Regions from separate parts of the Paenibacillus sp. RS8 genome, predicted to be linked through region 2. Evidence: riboswitches for the same ligand, from Rfam matches in the RefSeq annotation. Region 2 holds a riboswitch; the other holds the start of a gene.
The links. A riboswitch is a leader RNA that binds a small molecule or an ion and turns the genes downstream of it on or off. The one in region 2 is predicted to bind thiamine pyrophosphate.
Positions count from the first base shown of each region.

Region 1: another riboswitch for thiamine pyrophosphate. It lies ahead of ACDZ28_RS21710 (ABC transporter ATP-binding protein); the one in region 2 lies ahead of ACDZ28_RS10300 (ABC transporter substrate-binding protein).

Region 1 covers NZ_CP168131.1:4,598,927-4,604,225, forward strand. Annotated here, with positions in the region: gene ACDZ28_RS21700 (ABC transporter substrate-binding protein) at 1-221, opposite strand, end outside; gene ACDZ28_RS21705 (ABC transporter permease) at 218-991, opposite strand; gene ACDZ28_RS21710 (ABC transporter ATP-binding protein) at 972-1,670, opposite strand; TPP riboswitch at 2,001-2,104, opposite strand; gene ACDZ28_RS21715 (amino acid ABC transporter substrate-binding protein) at 2,224-3,060, shown strand; gene ACDZ28_RS21720 (amino acid ABC transporter permease) at 3,112-3,780, shown strand; gene ACDZ28_RS21725 (amino acid ABC transporter ATP-binding protein) at 3,794-4,546, shown strand; gene ACDZ28_RS21730 (S-layer homology domain-containing protein) at 4,641-5,299, opposite strand, start outside.
Region 2 covers NZ_CP168131.1:2,015,027-2,020,325, forward strand. Annotated here, with positions in the region: gene ACDZ28_RS10290 (ABC transporter permease) at 1-473, opposite strand, end outside; gene ACDZ28_RS10295 (MTH1187 family thiamine-binding protein) at 470-763, opposite strand; gene ACDZ28_RS10300 (ABC transporter substrate-binding protein) at 1,062-2,111, opposite strand; TPP riboswitch at 2,272-2,382, opposite strand; gene ACDZ28_RS10305 (hypothetical protein) at 2,539-3,990, opposite strand; gene ACDZ28_RS10310 (MFS transporter) at 4,071-5,285, opposite strand.

The sequences.
Region 1 (5,299 bases), 2.6 Mb from region 2:
CCTTCCTCTTGGAAATAACCATTTTGCTCAGCTGCATATAAAAATGAGTGAACGGCGTTGGGATACCAATCTAGCATGATTGTCAGCTTGTGCCTTTGTTTGTTTTCGCTATTTGAAGCATTACTTACTTTGGATGTATTTCCGCAGCTGCTTAAGATTAGGACAGAACAGATGAGATATAAGGGTATAAGCCATTTTTTTTGAATGATTAAAGTATTCATCGATTAGATCCTCTTTTCTTTAAAAATAATGCTTCTAGCAGTGCTATCATCAGAAACAGCATTACACCGAGCGCGGACAACAGAAATACTGCGGCGAACATTTCGTCACTTTGCATATTCCCAGCCATTCTTCGGCTAAAGTAACCAAGCCCTTTGCTGCCGCCGAGCCATTCGCCGATGGTTGCTCCAATTACACAGTACACAATGGATAGCTTTAGTCCTGAGAAAAAAGAGGGCAGCGCCAGCGGGATTTGTGTTTTAGCAAGCAGTTGCCAGCGGTTTGCACCAAAGGTTAATAATAGATCCTTATATGCCTGACCACTTGTACGAAGCCCATCATATGTACTAACAACGACTGGAAAAAAAGCAGTTAGAAAAACTACAGCGACTTTGCTCCACAGCGTATATCCGAACCACATAATAAAAATGGGGGATAGCGCAATTAATGGGATCGTCTGACTGATAATAAGGAAAGGATAAATGGCCTTTTCAAGCGGTCGAAATAAGAACATTCCAGTACCCAGCAATGCACCACAGATAACCGAAAGTACAAAACCTACTAATATTTCCTGCAGCGTCGCCAATAAATGCTGTCCGAGTAATTGCCTATGCTCGATCAATGCGATACCTATTGCTGAAGGAGCAGGGAGGATAAAAGCTGGAATCCAGTAAAGACGAACAGCAGATTCCCAGATCGCAACAACGAACAACACTAGTAAAATGAAGGGGCCATAATTGTCTAGTTGTTTTTTAAAAGGTATGGGCTGCATACAGTCTCCGCTCCAACTCTTCCCGCAATGCTATAAAACGGGGTTCATAGTTCATTTTGTAATGTCTTGGCCTCGGCAAATCAACAACGATCTCCTGTAATTCGCTATGTACGCCTCCAGACATTAAATAAATCCGATCGCTTAGTAATAGTGCTTCTTCGAGATCATGGGTGATGAGCATCACTGTTTGATTCAGTTCATCCCAAAGCTCTAACAACCAACGGTGTATCTCACGTTTGGTCATAGCGTCGAGCGCTCCAAACGGTTCATCTAGCAGCATAAGACTGCCACCGCCGCCAGACACTAGCGTGCGAAGAAATGCGACCCGCTGTTTCATACCACCGGATAGCTCATGAGGGTATGCCTTCTCAACATCACCTAAACCGAAGCGTGACAGCAGGTCTCGAATGTGTGAAATTGTCTGTTGTTTAGTGGACCTTGGCTTAATTTCCCAGGGTAAAAGGCAGTTGTCGAGCACCGTTCTCCACGGTAATAGCAAATCCTGCTGTGGCATGTATGCGATCTGACCTAAGCGAGTAGATGCCGCTGGCCGACCCGAATGAATCATTATTTTTCCATGAGTGGGTTCCAGCAAGCCTGCTATGGTTTTGAAAAGCGTACTTTTTCCGCATCCGCTAGCCCCGATAACAGCCACAAACTCACCTTGTTTAATATCCATGGTTAAGTTTGCAAATACAGGGAGCTGTTTAGACTCAGGAAATGAGTAGGCTAAGTCATGAATGGATAGGATTGTCGTGATGATCGAACCTCCTAAAAGTTTTGTATAGCATAGCTACTTGAGGAACTTCGTACAAAACTTGCTTCGGAAGCATATGCCTAAGTTTTGTATAGCATAGCTACTTGAGGAACTCGTACAAAACTTGCTTCGGAAGCATATGCCTAAGTTTTGTAATTGAAAGTAAATAAATAAAGACCCATTCATTTCCGGAGGGAAACAAATGGGTCAAAAAATTCATTCTGCATAGGAACACTAAAAAATGCATGGGATGAAAATTCTGCTCCACTTCCCTCCGCTGGTATGATCCAGATCAGGTTCCAAGGGTCCGAAGCATAAAGCTCCGTCTCAGTCGGCCGACTCCCCTAGTGAAATAACAGGTCCATATTTAATTTGTTTATAAATATACCATAACTTTCTGAGATGTAAAGAGAGGATCTTATGAAGAATTATTATAAGAATGGGCAATATAAGGGTAAAGAGAGGGGATTCTATAATGAAAAAACTCAGTTTAACTATTCTATTGGTGTTAACCGTGGTGTTTGTAGCGGGGTGCGGCAATAATTCGAATACCGATACTTCCAACAACTCTTCAGCTGGAACGAATGGCGGAACTGCTGCAACTGCGAAAAATAGCTTGGAAGCTGTTAAAGCGAGCGGCAAATTACGGATAGGAACCGAAGGAACCTATGCACCCTTTACGTATCACGATGCATCGGGAAAACTGACTGGTTTTGACGTAGAAATTGCTGAGGAAGTAGCAAAGCGTCTCGGTGCTGACCCTGAATTTTCTGAGACACAGTGGGACGGTCTCTTTGCCGGATTGGACGCTAAGCGGTTTGATGTTATTTTTAACGAAGTATCCATTAATGAAGAGCGTAAAGCGAAATATGATTTCTCTGAGCCATACATCGTATCTAAAGCGGTATTGATTGTGAGTGAAAACAATGAGGATATTAAAGCATTTGCGGATCTTAAGGGTAAAAAATCAGGACAATCTCTGACCAGTAATCTATCCGAAATCGCTCGTGAGAACGGCGCTGAAATCGTTGCTGTAGACGGCTTCAATCAAGCGGTGGATTTACTGACCTCAGGCCGCATTGATGCAACGGTAAATGATGGATTGTCTTATCTGGACCTGAAAAAGCAGAAGCCTGATGTGAAAATTAAAGTGGTGGATGAGATTCCTAATGGTTCGGAAAGTGCCGCTGTATTCCTAAAAGGAAACGACGACTTGGTAAAAGCAGTTAGTGATGCAATTATTGAAATGAAGAGCGATGGAACTTATTTAAAGATTTCTGAGAAATACTTTGGTGCTGACGTTTCAAAATAATTCAAGGTTTCAGAAGCTAAACTAGCCTGGAGCTAAAAAGGATGTCTGAAAATGGATGACCGAAAAATACAAATTTTCTTAGATTCACTGCTACCCCTGCTAAAAGCGGGGGTGGCTTTTACCATTCCTTTAGCATTGATATCCTTTGTACTGGGACTGATAATAGCGATTTTGACTGCACTGGCTCGTCTCTCCCCATGGGTACTTCCGATGCTAATCGCTCGTTTTTATGTATGGGTCATTCGCGGAACTCCTTTGTTAGTACAATTATTTATTATTTTCTATGGTTTGCCTGCAGTTGGGATTGTACTAGACCCATTTATAGCCGCGACCATTGGGTTTACACTTAGTGTTGGGGCTTATTCATCTGAAATTGTACGTGCTGCTATCCTGTCGATACATAAAGGTCAGTGGGAAGCGGCCTTCTCCGTTGGGATGACTCGAGCGCAAGCGCTTCGACGCATTATTCTTCCACAAGCTGCCCGTGTCTCTGTACCGCCGTTATCGAATTCCTTTATTAGCTTGGTCAAAGACACTTCTCTGGCAGCGACTATTACTTATACGGAGATGTTCAGAACAGCACAGCAGGTTGCTTCCACCACCTATGAGCCACTGTTGATCTACTGCGAAGCAGGGTTGTTCTACTTACTATTTTGCTCAGTGTTGTCAGCACTGCAAAATTACTTGGAGAAACGACTGAGTCGTTTCTCTGCGAGCTAAAGGAGGGACTATGATGATTGAAATACTTAATTTGCATAAATCCTTCGGTGAGCTGCAGGTATTAAAGGGTCTTGATCTCAGGATGGAACTTGGTAAGGTTCTGGTCATTATAGGTCCATCTGGCTCTGGCAAAACAACGCTTTTACGCTGTTTTAATCTACTTGAAGTCCCTGATCAAGGAAGTTTATCACTCAGCGATATTAAAATTAATTTCTCGGAAAACAAGAAAATCCCGCAGAAGTCCATTTTGGCGTTACGTCAAAAAACAGGCATGGTCTTTCAATCTTATAATCTTTTTCCGCATATGACTGCACTTGGCAATGTGATGGAAGGACAAGTGACTGTCCAGAAACGATCCAAGGATGAAGCACGCGGACGTGCCCTTCAGTTGTTAGGTAAAGTAGGCTTGGCAGATAAAGCGGATGCTTATCCGCACCAACTGTCAGGTGGCCAGCAGCAACGGGTTGCCATCGCTCGTGCTATGGCAGTAGATCCAGAGGTGCTATTATTCGATGAACCCACCTCGGCGCTCGATCCTGAGTTAGTGGGGGAAGTGCTTAAAGTTATTAAACAGTTGGCAGCAGAAGGAATGACAATGGTGATTGTGACTCATGAAATGAAATTTGCTGCCGATGTGGCTGACCGGATCATTCTGATGGATGGAGGCTATATTCTGGAGCAAGGGACTCCGCAAGAAGTTCTTGAGCACCCGAAACATCCCCGTGCGCTGCAATTTCTGAATAGAATTAGTGGTGAAGAAGGATAGAAGAACATCAACACGCAAAAAAAAGCAGTTCAGGTTTATACCTGAGCTGCTTTTTCGTATACATCATTCAGATCAGTGAAGTGCCGCGAATTGATTAGGATTTAATACCGGTCTTAAGAAATTCCAAAGCGTTATAGAGCATAATGGCAGCTTCGGCACGCGTAATTTCGCTCTTCGGATTAAACTTCCCGTTAGCGTCTAAGCTATTGATCTTGTATTTAAGCGATCGTTGAACACTGCCTTGATAGGAAGGGTTGAGCGCAGCATCGTCAGTGATATCTACTGGCACAATATTTATCATTGGCAGATTACCAATGCCTTCGACTCCTTGTACTAAGTAATTCGTGAACTCTTCTTTGGTCATTGTTTTGGTAGGATCAATATCTTTGGGAAGCTCGACATGGTTGTAGTAAGCATTGATAAAAGCTTCAGCATACCATGCTTTATCTTTGACTTTAGTGAACAAGCCGCTGGCAATAGGAGCTTTGTTGAAATCAATGGCCGCGAGGCTAAGCTGGAGGCCCCCTGAGATGAATTGAATTCCTTGAGCTGTTGTTACTTTGGAGCTAGGCACGAATTGGGATTCGCTAACCCCTTTAATTAAGCCTTGATTCTTTAAAGAAATGATCTTTTCTTTACCGTTTATGTTATCAATATCCTTAAAGGTATTTCCGGCTGCAAATATTTGGCCACCCAAAGAGAAGGAGAGAATGGTAACAGTTGTAATCGCGGCTAACGTTCTTTTTTTCATAT
Region 2 (5,299 bases):
GCGCCAGCCATTTTCATATAATTCATCATGACCTGATCACTTTGAGACAAGCCGCCCATTGCAGCGACAGCTACCGGGAAGAAGCATACCAGTGTAATCAGCACGATTTTGGGCAAAAGACCGAAGCCGAACCAGATGATTAGCAGCGGTCCGAGTGCGATAGAGGGAACATTTTGACTCAGAATAATGAGTGGATAAAAAGCCCGTTTGGCCCAAGGCAAAAGATGCAAAAGTAGAGCAACGATCAAGCCTACACCTGTACCAATGGGGAAACCGATTAATGTGAGCCGAAGCGTAGCCATCGTATGAGCCCAGAGACCTGAGGCATTACTGGTGGATTCGCGAGCAATGTCAGCAGGACTCGGCAGAATCCAGGATTCGATATGGAATAGAGAAACAGATAACTGCCATACGGTTAAAAAGAAGACGACCGCCACAAGGGGCGGCCATATTAGCTTCCAGGTCGATCTCACGGCCGATATTTCTCCGTCAATTTATCCATGCTGATTCCGTTAGGGTTATGGGCGATTTTGATTTGGGAGATCACGCTTGGACTGCCTGCTTCGATCAACGCCTCTTGCATTTGACGCACAACCTCCAGCAGCTCGCTAAGCTCACCTTCCATAGTAGTTTCCAGTGGATTCACCTGATGTTTAACACCGGACTTCTGAATAACTTCAATCGCTTTATCTACGTAGGGGATGGAGTCCTCATTGTTTGGAGTCTTAGGAATTACTTGAATGCTTAATAATGTATTAGCCACAATAATCAATCCTCTCAAATTGTATAGGTAAGTTCAAAAAGCCAACTTTGATAACGATGTAATTCAGGAAGCAGATTCGGCGTCGAATCTTGAACGAACTTGGGAAGTCCGGTACTCACGTAGCACATCACTACGCTCCGTTCCTCCTTCCTCAAGTAACGTTCAACCTTCTTGGTTCTGAAAGTCGACTTTTTGAACTCTCATTGAAATAGGTAAGTTCAAAAAGCCAACTTTGATAACGATGTAATTCAGGAAGCAGATTCGGCGTCGAATCTTGAACGAACTTGGGAAGTCCGGTCTACTCCGCCGGTAAAAAATCATTCGTGAATGCACTAGCTGCATCCAGCGGTTTGTCCAGCAGCTTCAAATCATACATCCAGTCGCCGTAATTCTGCCAGACCTCGGTTTTTTGCTCTCCCCAGCGTGGGGCGTCGTCCTTATATTTCGGGCTAAGCCATTTTTGGCTAGCTAGGACAAGCTCTGCATCAAGGTCAGGCACAGCCTTGGATAATGTAGCGGCAGCCTCTTCTGGATGATCAATCGCATATTGATAGCCCTTGGATGTGGCTTTCAGGAAAGCCTTCACCAAATCTGGATTCTCAGAAATCTGCTTCTCACTCGTGGTCAGCACAGGGGTGTAATAATCGAGCTGAGGCGCATAATCCTTCAAGTAAAGCATATCCAGAGGCTCACCACGCAGTTCGGCTTCAATACCAGTCCAAGCGTAGAAGATCCAAGCGAAATCAATGTCACGTTTGACTGCGGTAAAATAGTCAGCTTCACCAATACTGATTAGCTTCACCTTTTTCACATCGCCACCTACAGGGTCCATGATCGCCTTCATGGCTGCTTCTTCAGCAGGAGAGCCCCAACCGCCGTAGGTTTTACCCTCAAAATCTTTTGGTGATTTAATATTGCGGTCTACTGGAGCGGCGAAACCCGAAGTATTATGCTGAATAATGGCTGCAATCGAGACAAGGGGAACGCCTTGTAGACGGGCTAGAGTCAATCCTTCCTGAGCGCTGATCCCAAAAGCGGCTTCGCCAGAGGTAACCATAGTATCAGAACCCGCTGCGCCAGGTTGAACGATTTCTACATCCAGACCTTCTTCCGCGTAATAACCAAGATCCTTGGCTACGTATAGACCGGTGTGGTTCGTATTCGGTGTCCAATCCAGTGCAACCTTAACTTTGGTAAGCTCTTTCGGAGCATTTGATCCGGTCGCAGCATTCGAATCCGCAGCATTTCCTTTGTTTCCGGCTGTATTCCCATTGTTGCTGCCGCATCCGGCAATCGCAAGAATGAGCATACAGGTGAGGCTAAGCATAAGTGCTTTTTTGAGTTGCATGTCTTCTTCTCTCCTTTAAGGTTGCCAGATCCCGTCATCCAACATGAACCATAAAGTGTAGTATGTACATTTCTTCTACATCTTTTGTGATCTACACAAAAAAAGCGCCCCGAGTGATCGGGACGCTGGCTTGGCGCAAGGTTAGTAAAGGTCACAGGGACCAAAACCAATTGGCGATTCCTACGCTGGCATTATCCAGATCAGGTATAAGGGTCAGTATCTTGTGGGATACAATCTCAGCCGGCCAATTCCAGCACCCCTGGTTCTATGAAGTTAACGGGTATTTCCACGTGAAATATAAGTAAGTATAAGCTTTCATCTATACTTTATGTCTTATATTTCTCGCATACGGTGTATTATAGACGGCTGTTCTCGGAATGTCTAGTAGCACGCGCCTAAATTTTTCGAATCTCTCCGTCCGTTTTCATTAATCCAGATCTTTATGTTTCTTGCGATGACGCCGCTTAAGCTCAGTAACCAGAGCACCTAGCGTAAGGACAACACTGATCATTATCCCGCTCATAATCACGAAAAGAGCAAGAAACTCAAAGGGGGAATAGCTAACCATCTTACTCCATTGAATCTTTCCATCCAGATCGTCAATGACTTGATTCATGCCATAAATCCCACTTACCACCGTAAATACAGTGAGGATCATCAGCAGATTATCCCGGCGCTTCGATTGGAACTTATCTTGATACTGAAACAGGTCAGTCAAGGTTTCTTTTACTTCCTCGAACAGAGCGTCATTCCCGTATACTTTACGCAGCTGAAGAAAAATCTCCCGTCCTTGCGACTGTGAAATCAGCTCCAAGAAATAAAACTTTGCCGAGAATTTATTAATCGAGTAGATTAAATTGTCGATCTCATCATAATCGTGGTTTATGCGTAGTCGGGAATGCATATTTGCCAGCTTTAGCAGAACAATTTTGTGGAAAATATTGAGTAGAAATCCGTAATAATATTGCCCGTACATCTGGTTGGCCAGGCTAACGGCGATCTTTGGTTCAGCTCGGGTCAGACAGCAAAAGGTCTGCTCATTCATCATATAATACGAGTCTGGGCCCCATCGATTATAGGAATGCTCATGACAGTAGTTCGCAATATACGCTGGATCGCTGGCACTGGCATAGGGCTTCCCGTTCAGATCAATTCCATCAAGCTGAGAGGCGCGATAGCGCATATTTATACTAATCTCATCAGAATCTCCTTCACTCTGAAAGCCATAAAAGGCTTGCACCTGCATTCTTTCATCTACGAAAAAGGGAAGGGTCTCGAAATAAGCCCCATTGATATCCGAGTGATCCAGAAAAGGCTCCAGTCCATCCACCAGATTTCGGAAGACAAAATCCTCTACCATCTCATAGGTCTGTTCCCCGCAATGGATATAGGTGTAGTCATCCTGCACGAAGGTATTCTCAAGCGTCCGGAAGCGGTCCGCGAATTCCAGTGCAATACTAAAGGGAATCGAATCCCCCTCAAGCTGGACACGTATCGTCACAAATCCAAGCTGAAAAGGACATATGAATATATCCGTCGAGAGAATTTTAAAAAATATAGACTGCTGAGGAATCTCTAGAATACAGTCCAGATTATTGACTCTGGAAAAGCGGCGGAAAGAGTCTACATCCTTCTTGCGTGGAAAAAGAATATGTGCAGCAAACGGTAAATAGGTGCGCTCCATCCGTTCATGGGAAACACAGTGATCTTCTCCGTAATAGGCATTTTCTAACTCTTTATTATCCAGAAAAAAACGTGTGAAGCCATCATCCTGCAATTGTTGGATAAGCTTCTTAGAATCGCCCTTTTTTATTGAAAAGGGAAAAATAAACTGCATAAGCGCAGTATGTAATAAAGGCTCAGTTGAAAGCTTATCCATTCATCGTCCATCCTTGTGCTCAGAATATGCTTATAGATGACATTACCCTAAAAGGATTAGGTTGATACCATTTTGACATTCTAAATACTGGAACTCTTTCTTTGCACTGCTTGTCTGGATTGGAATCTCCATGTGGCAATGCTCAGCAAGAACAAGAAGGCGGCAAAACCGGCAAGTAACCCAGCAGTTTGTGCCACTTTTAGATGGTCCATAGACCAGCCCATAAATAGGGGCAGCAGAGCTCCACCGACACCTCCAGCAGCGATCATTATGCTGGGTGTTGATTCTTCGGCTCCTGGTAGCATCTTGCTGGAGAAGACTAGAGCTATGGAGAAAATACCGGACATAAATAGCCCAAGTAGCATAATTACGATGAATGCAGCTAATCGATTATCTGTGAACGGAAAAAGAGCCAGCAGTAACAAGGTCAGTAAACAGCTACTTAAAATATATACACGGTAAGAAATTTTCTCTGCAATCACTCCAGCAAACAATCTTCCCGTAGACATAGCTAGCCAAAAGAAAGTGACTGTCAGCGCCGCCGCAGATTCTGTCATCCCTAGCTTGGCGATAAAGATGGCGGGCATAAAGTTGACCAGACTCATCTCCGTACCTACATAAAGAAAGAAGAAAAGGATGAAGATGCCCAGCAGAATCCATTGTTTCCCTTTATACGGAAGCTGTGTGCTGGACTGCGAGGAATGTGCGGATGCTGAGACTTTGCGAGGTGCTCGCTCGTCCAGTATGGGCTGCAGATTCCCAAAATGGCCTCTTCCCCAGAGAATGAGGGAAAGTAATGAGAAGCCAGCGACAATTAGGAATGCCAATCTCCATGCTCCGGTAGCAATGAGCGGACTGGCGATAAGAGGCATTACAAGTGCTCCTATCCCAAATAGGACTTCAAGTCGGCTCATCGCAATCGCGGTTCCTTCTGTCACAGCTCCGATAATGATGGTGCCGATGACGGCTTCGATCATACCGAAACCAAAGCCAGCCGCAACAGCAATGACATACATCCACTCCCAAGGGGGTAGAAAAGCATACGCAATCTCAGCAGTCAGGAGAAGAGCGGTGGCGATAATGATGCCTCCTCGTTTCCCAAAACGGCGATTGAGTAGGGGAGAGACAAGCACACCAGCCAAAAAACCAGCGAATTGACTAAAAATTAATTGCCCGCCGGCACTATAATTTTGGTCATAATGCTGTAGCAGAACGGGAAGAATAGATCCCAGCACTACATGAGCAAGTCCAATGACAAAGTAGGAAAGACAGCCGATCCAGATCAGTTTTTTCACGAAGTAAGCCCCTT